Regions from separate parts of the Pseudoalteromonas sp. 23_GOM-1509m genome, predicted to be linked through region 1. Evidence: predicted binding sites of a transcription regulator. Region 1 holds the regulator's gene; the other holds the start of a gene.
The links. Region 1 encodes LexA, which represses DNA repair genes until DNA is damaged. Its sites were predicted from a motif close to TACTGTATNNNNATACAGTA; they were not measured.

Region 1 (5,360 bases):
AAACAGCATTGGCACTTCAAAGCTAATAGACCCGCGCCACATAGTCGCTACCCAGTTAAATACTTTTACGCCGGTAGGTACCGATATCAGCATAGTCGCGTACATAAAAAACAACTCACCCGCCACGGGCATACCAGTGGTAAACATATGATGCGCCCACACAATAAAGCTCAACAAGGCAATGGAGGAGGTGGCATACACCATAGAGGCATAACCAAATAGTTTTTTACGTGAAAAGGTGGGAACAATCGTAGAAATAATGCCAAAGGCAGGCAAAATCATAATATAAACTTCAGGGTGACCAAAAAACCAAAAAATATGTTGGAACATCACCGGATCGCCACCACCAGCGGCATCAAAGAAACTGGTCGCGAAGTATTTATCGGTGAGCACCATAGTAACTGCACCAGCAAGTACCGGCATAACTGCAATAAGTAAAAACGCCGTGATCAACCATGTCCACACAAATAACGGCAGCTTCATCCACGTCATACCCGGAGCACGCATATTTACTATGGTGACCACCACATTAATGGCCCCCATAATCGAACTAATACCCATAATATGCACAGCAAATACAAACATTGCTGTGTTGTCGTTACTATAAGTGGTGGAAAGCGGCGCGTAAAAGGTCCAACCAAATGCAGGGCCACCACCAGGCATAAATAATGAAGCTAATAGGATTAAAAACGCAAACGGTAAAATCCAAAAGCTCCAGTTATTCATTCTCGGTAAGGCCATATCTGGCGCACCAATCATTAGCGGGATCATCCAGTTTGCCAAGCCGGTAAAGGCTGGCATAACCGCACCAAACACCATTATTAAACCATGCACTGTGGTCATTTGATTAAAAAAGTGAGGATCAACCAGTTGTAGGCCCGGCTGAAATAACTCAGCTCGAATAACCATCGCCATTGCCCCACCAATTAAAAACATGGTGAGTGAAAAAATTAAATATAAGCTACCTATATCTTTATGGTTGGTTGTAAATAACCAGCGCTTAAAGCCTGTGGCAGGTTGATGGGCATGATGAGCCTCATTGGTATTAGGTTGTTCTGCAATGCTACTCATTATTTAGCCTCCCCATCAGCATCCAGTGCCGCTTGTATCTCGCTCGGTTGAATTACATCACCAGTGTCATTACCCCACGCGTTGCGTTTATAGGTAATAACAGCTGCTATTTGCTTGATTGATAATTGCTTTGCGAAAGACTGCATAGCCGTACCTGGTTTACCGTGGAGCAAAATATCTATATGCCCTTTGATATCACCTATGACTATTGGGCTGCCTTTAAGAGCCGGAAAAACACCCGGCAAGCCTAATCCTGTTGGCTGATGGCACGCCGCGCAGCTCGCCATATAAACCTGCTCACCAAGCGCCATCAGCTCTTCTTTTGGTACAACTTGGTCTAATAACGCAGCGTCTGCTGCAGCTGCTTTTTGCTTGGCTTGTTTAGCCTCTGCTAACCACGTTTTGAAGTCTTCTTCTGTTTTAGCTTCTACCACAACAGGCATAAAACCATGATCTTTACCGCAAAGCTCTGCACACTGCCCACGGTAAGTACCAACCTCATTAATATTGGTCCATGTTTCATTAATAAACCCAGGGTTTGCATCTTTTTTAACGGCAAAGTCAGGCACCCACCATGAGTGAATAACATCATCTGAAGTCATTAAAAAACGTACTTTTTGATTAATTGGTAGTACCAGCGGTTTATCGACCTCGAGTAAATAATTCGGGTTTTTATCAGCAAGGTTGGTTATTTCATTTTGAGGTGTAGCTAGCATGGAATAAAACTCAACGTCCTCCCCCATATACTCGTAATGCCACTTCCACTGTGAGCCTGTAATTTTAATGGTGAGATCAGCTTTGCTGGCATCCTCCATGGCAATTAAGGTTTTAGTCGCAGGAATGGCCATAACAATTAATATGACAAAAGGGATCGCAGTCCACAGTATTTCTACTTTGGTGCTTTCATGGAATTGGGCAGGGACAGCCCCTTTAGATTTGCGATGATGAATGAGTGCCCAAAACATAATGGCAAACACGATCACCCCAATCACACAACATATTAAAAAAATAGTCATGTGCAGTTGGTATACATTATTACTTATATCGGTTACGCCTTTACGCATATTATATTGGCTATTAGCAAGCACATTCTGCGAAAAAACAAACAATATAAGCCACAAGGAAGAACTCAGCTTACCCATGTGACGGCTCCTTTGATGCTATTGCTGACGCAAAGCGAAGAGGCATACGGCTTAAACGCCTATTCGTTATTTTTATTTTTTATAAGGGTGCTGGATTTAGTAAATGTGTGTTCTCAAAACGACTAAGCTGTGAGTTATTTTTATTCCAGCTCTTTAATAACTAGTTAAAAAATAAACAATAAGCAAGGTGAGTATGAAAAATAAACAAGGTGTATTTTTTAAAATGCGCAGCTAAAAAAATAGCAACTAGTCAGGCAATTAATCTAAGAGTCAGGTTTAGTAAGGGGTGTATTGAAATTACAGGATAGAAATATAAAAAATTGTTAACTTAAAAAAGCAGAGTAAATTTGTTTATTTATAAAGTATTTAGTGATTTTATTTATGATAGGAGAAGCACTTGACAACATATAGTCATACATTTGATAAGTTAGACATTGTGCTGCTAACAAACCCAGCGCCTAATCACTATTAAGCGCTAAATTATGCTTTAATACTACATCCAGTCAGCGTTACGAATAACACCTACCGCTAAGCCTTCAATATTGAACGACTCATTTTCTAAATCGACCTCAATAGCTGAAAACTCATCATTTTCAGCATGTAAGAGTACTTTTCTGCCCGCTTTTTCTAAACGCTTCACGGTTACATCGTCGTCAACACGGGCAACAATAACTTGTCCATTTTCGGCAACTTGGGTTTTATGCACAGCAAGTAAATCACCATCCATAATACCAATGTCTTTCATACTCATACCGTTAACACGCAATAAAAAATCGGCCGCAGGTTTAAACATTAAAGGGTCAATTTTACAGTGGCTTTCTACATGCTGTTGCGCCAATATAGGCTCACCGGCAGCCACCCTGCCAATTAAAGGTAAGCCTAACTGCTCTGGCTCCTCTTCTTCAACAAGCTGAATGCCCCGACTCGCGCCTGGCTTCATTTTAATCACACCTTTTTTGGCCAGTGCTTTTAAGTGTTCTTCTGCAGCATTCGCACTTTTAAAACCCAGTGTTTGTGCAATTTCGGCACGTGTAGGAGGCATACCAGTGTCTTTAATAAACACTTTAATGAGTTCGAGTATTTGCGCTTGGCGTTTCGTTAATGGTCGCATACAACTGGTTTTCCATACAGTACAATTAACTGTGAGTATATACAGTTATTTAAAAATCGCAAATATAAATTAATGCCTTATATGCCGTTATCATCAAACAATAACCTACTTTAAAAGCAGGGTGATAAATGTAATTATTAGCAACGCATTATCATATTAATAAATTTTAATTCTCAATTACTTATCCAAGGAGCTAGCATGAGTATTTGGCATCAACCGATTACATTAGAGTTTTGTAAGCAATTAGATCAAGGTATTACAGGCCAAGGGACACTCATGAAAACCATGGGAATAGAAATCAGTGAAATTGGTGATGACTACTTAGTGGCAACTATGCCGGCAATTCCAGAGCATCATAACCCTATGGGTATCGTTCATGGTGGTGCAAATGTGGTGCTTGCTGAAACAGTAGCAAGTTATGCCGCTAACTTTGTGGTTGATTTCAATCGGTTTTATTGTGTTGGCCAAGAGATCAGTGCAAGTCATTTAAAGGCATCACGCAATGGCACATTAACGGCCACAGCGAGAGCTTATCATATCGGCAAGCGCAGCTCGGTTTGGGATATTAAAATAACCAATAGCCGCAATGAGCTTTGCTGCGTATCACGTATGACCGCAGCCGTAGTAGAGCGAAAAGGCTAGTAAGTCAATTAACCAAGGTTGAAATTAAATTACTTTTCGAAAGGGTAAATAGTAATTTCTACGCCTGCACCAATTGCAGATATACGTAACAAGGTATCTGCATGTAAGGCTTGGTTAAAGCATTTTGGCGAAGTGCCAGACTCAAACCCAATATCGAAAGTTCTGCGTGAACAACTCAACCATTGCTTTAATGCATTGCGTGAACACGACTCGATTAACTCACACAAGTGATTAATCGCTTTATCTGGCGTGGTTATTTCACCTGCAACCTCAATGCGAGCAAGTTGACGGTATTCGTCTTTATCATAATGTAAAATAGTTGCGACCTTTTTTAAATCAGCAACTAATACGCTAATATCTTGCTTTGACTCAAGCTCTAGATCTACATTTAAAAATTGAATTTCCGACATTATCTCGTTTTTACCCTCTATTAATCTCATTGCAAACTTTAACGCAGTTTTACCGTTATACCAAATCAACAACGCAGGAATCACTGCATTAACGCGTTTTTAGCGTTAGCCTCTGAATATTGCCCACTATTTACTCCTAAAAAACGCCCTACACAAAATACGCAAATTAAAATTAAAGCATGCCGGCGGCAGTTTACTTTTTTATTCTAGGCCTTAAACTAGCCGCTCCTGTAGTTCACGTATGTGATGGATATGATTCGGTTTATTTTAGCTTTGTTGGCTTGCTGTGCTTGTTTTTCAGCAATGGGCGAACAATTTACGCGGTTTTCGAGTGCCAAAAAGCACTTAATTAATACCCTTCCCGAAAACGCTAAAAGTATTTATTGTGGTTGCGATATAAAAAAACAAGGCAAAAAGTTGGTACCCGACCCTACCCATTGTGGCTACGTGCCTCGCAACACACTAACCCGCTCAGGCAAAGTAAATCAACGTGCCCTGCGAATTGAATGGGAACATATTGTCCCTGCATGGGAATTTGGTCACCAGTTACAATGTTGGCAAGATGGTGGGCGTAAAAACTGCCGCAAAGTTAGCGCTAAGTTTCGCTTGATGGAAGCCGATATAAACAATTTAGCCCCTGCAATTGGTGAAATTAACGCCGATCGCTCAAACTACCGCTTTGGCATGTTAGCCCAAAACGCGACGCAATATGGTCGCTGTGAGGTTAAAGTTAATTTTAAACAACGTGTTGTTGAACCGCCTGTTCATGCACGTAAACGCATTGCCGATGCGTACGCTTACATGCAAAAAACGTATGGTTTAAAAATTTCAGCTAAACAACAAAAGCTATTTAATGCTTGGCAACAACAAGCTTATGCTGCTAACACAAATAGTAAAAAGCTGTAAGTTTAAATTAAAAGCGTGTAACACACGCTTTTAATTAACCTATAACGCTTGGTGTGGTCCAAATATTTCGTAGTGAAT
Region 2 (5,360 bases), on a different contig from region 1:
TTTAATAATTAACCCGCTGCTGTTTCAATTAAACCCTTATTTGTCTGGCTGGGTACTGGTTATTGAGTTTATTTTTACATTGGCCATGGCGCTCAAATGTTACCCACTGCAACCTGGTGGTCTACTTGCCATTGAGGCACTATTAATTGGTATGACATCAACCACGCAAGTTGAACATGAAATAGCACAAAACCTAGATGTGCTTTTATTACTTATTTTTATGGTTGCCGGTATTTATTTCATGAAAGATCTGCTGCTGTATATTTTTACCAAGTTAGTGGTTTCAGTAAGAAGTAAGACCGTTTTATCGCTTGCCTTTGCAATAGCTGCTGCGTTTTTATCAGCTTTTTTGGATGCCCTGACTGTAATGGCGGTTGTTATTGCGGTGGCCATGGGCTTTTATAGTATTTATCACAAGGTGGCCTCAGGAAAAGATTTTATTAGTGAGCACGATATTAACGATGATAACCAAGTAAAAGAGGTAAACCGTCAAGAGCTTGAAGAGTTTCGTGCTTTTTTACGTAATTTACTCATGCATGCCTCGATTGGGACCGCACTTGGCGGCGTGTGTACTATGGTTGGTGAACCACAAAATTTAATTATTGCAGAGCGAGCAAGTTGGCTATTTGGAGAGTTCTTTTTAAGAATGCTGCCCGTTTCTTTACCCGTGCTTTTTGCGGGCTTATTAACAACCTTTTTATTAGAAAAAACAAAAACCTTTGGCTATGGGGCAAAACTGCCAGAAACAATTCATGCTATTTTAAAAAACCATGCACAAACACTTGATAAAAAACGTACCAAACGCGATAGAGTGAACCTCACAATTCAAGCACTTATCGCTATCTGGTTAATTACTGGCTTAGCGTTACATTTAGCAACCGTGGGCTTAATTGGTTTATCGGTCATTATTTTAGCCACGTCGTCGGCCGGCATAATAGAAGAGCACCAACTCGGTAAAGCCTTTGAAGAGGCCCTCCCCTTCACTGCACTACTTTGTGTATTTTTTAGTGTGGTTGCAGTAATCATCGATCAACAACTCTTTACTCCTGTGATTACTTGGGTACTAACATTTGAAGGGCACTTACAATTGGTGATGTTTTTTATCGCTAATGGATTGCTTTCAATGGTCAGTGATAATGTATTTGTCGGCACTGTATATATAAATGAAGTTGCTGCAGCTCTAAAAGCAGGTCAGATAACTCGAGACCAATTTGATTTACTTGCAGTGGCGATAAACACCGGCACAAACTTACCCAGCGTGGCCACCCCTAATGGTCAAGCTGCTTTCTTATTCTTACTTACATCAACACTAGCTCCCGTGTTACGCCTATCTTACGGTCGAATGGTGTATATGGCTTTACCTTACACTTTTGTGCTTACCTTTGTTGGGTTAAGCGCGACTTATTTTGGCTTGAGTGAAATAACCAGTTTGTTTTATGACTGGGGGATAATACAACACCACATCCCTGTAGCGAATTCTGGGCATTAAGAGCTTCCCCGACTTTGAGGAGCTAGGAAATTTCATAGCTCCTCACTTTTTCCCTTTTACTTGCTCCGCTGTTTATCCTACGTCATAATCTAAGCCCTTATTTAAATACGGATTTGTTATGAACTGGCTTGCTAATCTAAGTACTCAACGTACACCTTGGTTATTATTCAGTGGGATTGTTTTTCTGCTTGAAGTCATCGCGCTCTTTTTTCAATACAACATGGGATTAGCACCGTGCATTATGTGTATTTACCAACGCACCGCGGTATTAGGCTTACTTTTTGCCGGTATTATTGGCGCCAGTAAACCAAACAACCTCGTAGTCCGTATTGTCGCTTATACAGTGTGGGGGGTTTCAAGTGTATGGGGGTTACTAATAGCTCGTGAGCACATTGAAATGCAAACAACCACTGACCCCTTCGCATTTAGCTGTGAGTTTGAGCCAAATTTTCCAGAGTTTATGCCATTACATCATTGGATACCGCAATTTTTTGAGGCAACCGGTGATTGCGGAAACATAGATTGGCAATTTGCAGGCTTAAGTATGCCTGCATGGATGGAAGTTATTTTTGTATTGTTTACCGCCACACTTATTGCGTTAGTGGCCAGTCGATTAATCTCTAAAAAGTCACTTTAATATGTTTACTTTTTTTTCAAGCCACGTTGACGAACTTAAACACTTAAAAGTTCGTCAAAGACAAACCGTTATTGCGATCTCGTTAAGTATGCTCTCTCCTAGTGACAGAGTGTTAATGCGTATTGTAAAGCTTATGCTGCTAAGCCCATTTTTTTTAATATTTACCCTTTTTGAAGGATGGCTACTCGTGCCCTTTTTGATTGTGGCTGGTTTAAGCTACCCGCTACTAACCGCCCCCGTAGATGTTAATTTTGCTAAAAAGCACCTTGGTGCTGCCTTAAAACAGTTTGATCAGGGCGCATAGCGCCCTTTTAAGTTAAAACGCCACCTTTCCATCAAGTTTGGCTAGCATTTTTTTACCCACCCCTTTTACTTTAGCTAGATCTTCAAGTGATGCGAAATCACCATTTGTTTCTCTATAATCGATAATTGCCTGTGCTTTTTTCTTGCCGACACCTGGTAACTTAATTAACTGTTTTAAATCAGCAGTATTAATATTAACCACGGCTGATTGCATCTGCTCTGATAGCATATCGCTTTGCGCAAAGGTGGTACCCATAGGTAATAAACATAAAGCAGCGGCTAATGAGATGATTTTAATTAATTTCATACTATTTCCTTTTGTGTTCTTACATGAACATTCGTTGATTATTTACACCCAGCACTTTTACATAACGTTGTGGTTACTAAGTACTAACGGTAACAATCACTCCTTGCGACTCCTTTACTGCAACGCGTTATAAAGTGACTTAATAAATAAAGTAGAGTTACTCTTTATTGTCAACCAAGCTGCAGATAAACTAAGGCTAAAGCTTGCAAAACCACGCGCAAGCTTGTACTGTATATAAAAACAGTAATCTAATGATTTAAAATAATCATATTGCCACGTAAGTAAGCAGGAGAAATCATGGCTGTTGTTGTTAAATATGTTGTAGAACGAAACGGAGTCGAGCGCATGACGTTTACTACTAAAAAAGAAGCTGATGCCTATGACAAAATGCTCGATATTGCCGAGTCACTAGAACTCATGCTTGAAAAAGTAGATGTGCCACTAAGTGAACAACAGGTTGAGTCGCTCGCGCTGGAGATTGCAAAAAGTAAAGACGACTTTATGGCCGTACTTAAAGGTGGTAAAGAAGTACCCACTAAAGCTAAAAAAACAAAGTCAGATAACGTTGCGGATATAAAAGATAAAGCAGCGAGTTAGCACTTTCAAAAGCTCAATAGTAATTATTAAAAAACTGAATTCGGTATTCGAATTCAGTTTTTTTATGCCTTTAAATAATAATAGCTAAAGGTCAGCCAATAAAAAATGCCAACCAGTTAAACTGATTGGCATTTATAAAAACCAACACTTTACGTTAGCTAATCAGTTACAATGACGATTCAACTTCATCAAACAGATCAGTAATTTCTTTTTTCGGTTCAGCTGTCACAAGGCTTCCTACCACAATAGCAATACTCGCTAAAATGAAGCCTGGGACGATTTCATAAATTACACTGCTTAAGCTCTCACCATTAATGGTAATAGGCGCATAAATCCATACAAGCACTGTTAAAGCACCAACAACCATACCGCTAATAGCCCCTTTTAAGTTCATACGTTTCCAGTAAAGACTAAACAAGACAAGTGGACCAAATGCAGCACCAAAACCAGCCCATGCGTTGCTAACTAAATCAAGTATTGAACTATTACGGTCATACGCTAGGTAAATAGCAAATAACGCAACCAGTATTACGCTAATACGCCCTACTAACACCAGCTCAGTTTGCGAGGCATCGCGGTTTAAGTAAATCTTGTAGAAGTCTTCAGTAAGCGAGCTTGAACACACCAATAATTGCGATGAAATCGTACTCATAATCGCAGCTAAAATAGCAGCCAGTAGGAAACCAGCAATTAATGGGTGGAAAATAAGTTCAGCTAATACTAAGAAAATGGTCTCTTTATCGGCAATTGGCATTTGGTTTTCAATCATAAAGGCAGCACCAAATAAACCGGTAAATACCGCACCAATCGCAGATAGTGTCATCCAAGACATACCAATACGACGCATAGTTGGCATTTCTTTTACTGAGCGAATAGACATAAAGCGAACAATAATATGTGGCTGACCAAAGTAGCCTAAGCCCCAAGCCATCGCAGAAATAATAGCAATGGTAGAACCACCAGCAAACCAATCAAGCATATTCAATGAATGGATTTCACTGGCTTTTGGTGAACTTAACAACTGCTGGTAATTTGCATTTGCTAAAGTATCCATAAATGGCTGATCAAGCATCATATAAGTAGCGATAGGTACTGCAAGCAAGGAGATAAACATAATACAACCTTGCACGAAGTCTGTTAGGCTAACCGCTAAAAAGCCACCAAATAAGGTGTAAACAACAACCACACCCGTGGTGATGTATAAACCCATTTCGTAACTCATCTGAAATGAATTTTCAAATAACTTACCACCGGCGACTACGCCTGATGAAGTATACAAAGTAAAGAACACAATAATAACAATTGCAGAGATCACACGGAGGATATTCTTGTTATCATCAAAACGATTTGCAAAATAATCAGGGATGGTAATAGAGTCATTTGCTTTTTCAGTATAAACACGCAGTCTTGGGGCGACTAAGAAATAGTTTGCCCATGCGCCTAATACTAAGCCAATAGCAATCCAAACCTTGCTAAGCCCAAACAAGTACATTGCGCCAGGTAGGCCCATAAGTAACCAACCACTCATGTCTGATGCACCCGCTGATAAGGCAGCAACACTGGGGGCTAAATTACGACCACCTAGCATATACCCTGATATATCGCTGGTAGATTGCTTATATGCGTATAGTCCTATTCCCAGCATTACAATAAAATATAATGCCAGTGAAATAATCATTCCTGTTTCCAAATTTGCCTCCACTTAAATAAGTAATAACAGGCTTTTAATCCAAATAATGACTCTTGAAATCTTATAATTAAGACAGTATTGGAATAAAAGCTTTCTACTGAACTATAACACGGTAATTGCTAATAACTCCAACCCGCTCATTTAAGTAGATAAAAAACCATCGGTTAGCTCACTTTTGCAACAAATAAAATGAAAAACAATAAAATTAGATTAAGAAATACCAAACCAACCATAGTATTTTATTAATAATGTTCATTTTACCGATGCTATTTTGAATGTTTTCCAATATATTATTACAATGTTAATCAATTTCTACTCTTTCGGAATCTTATATGTA

Region 2: the regulator LexA is predicted to act here: its motif matches at 2,963-2,982, upstream of N523_RS0114600 (YebG family protein).

Annotation. Positions count from the first base shown of each region.
Region 1 covers NZ_JADO01000020.1:68,375-73,734, forward strand. Annotated here, with positions in the region: gene ctaD (cytochrome c oxidase subunit I) at 1-1,071, opposite strand, end outside; gene coxB (cytochrome c oxidase subunit II) at 1,071-2,213, opposite strand; gene lexA (transcriptional repressor LexA) at 2,707-3,324, opposite strand; gene N523_RS0108725 (PaaI family thioesterase) at 3,523-3,966, shown strand; gene N523_RS0108730 (hypothetical protein) at 3,996-4,376, opposite strand; gene N523_RS0108735 (endonuclease) at 4,629-5,282, shown strand; gene hmpA (NO-inducible flavohemoprotein) at 5,322-5,360, opposite strand, start outside.
Region 2 covers NZ_KI912433.1:265,057-270,416, forward strand. Annotated here, with positions in the region: gene nhaB (sodium/proton antiporter NhaB) at 1-1,489, shown strand, start outside; gene dsbB (disulfide bond formation protein DsbB) at 1,608-2,126, shown strand; gene N523_RS0114590 (DUF6170 family protein) at 2,128-2,430, shown strand; gene N523_RS0114595 (ComEA family DNA-binding protein) at 2,443-2,736, opposite strand; gene N523_RS0114600 (YebG family protein) at 3,034-3,333, shown strand; gene putP (sodium/proline symporter PutP) at 3,500-5,011, opposite strand; gene N523_RS0114610 (EAL and HDOD domain-containing protein) at 5,356-5,360, shown strand, end outside.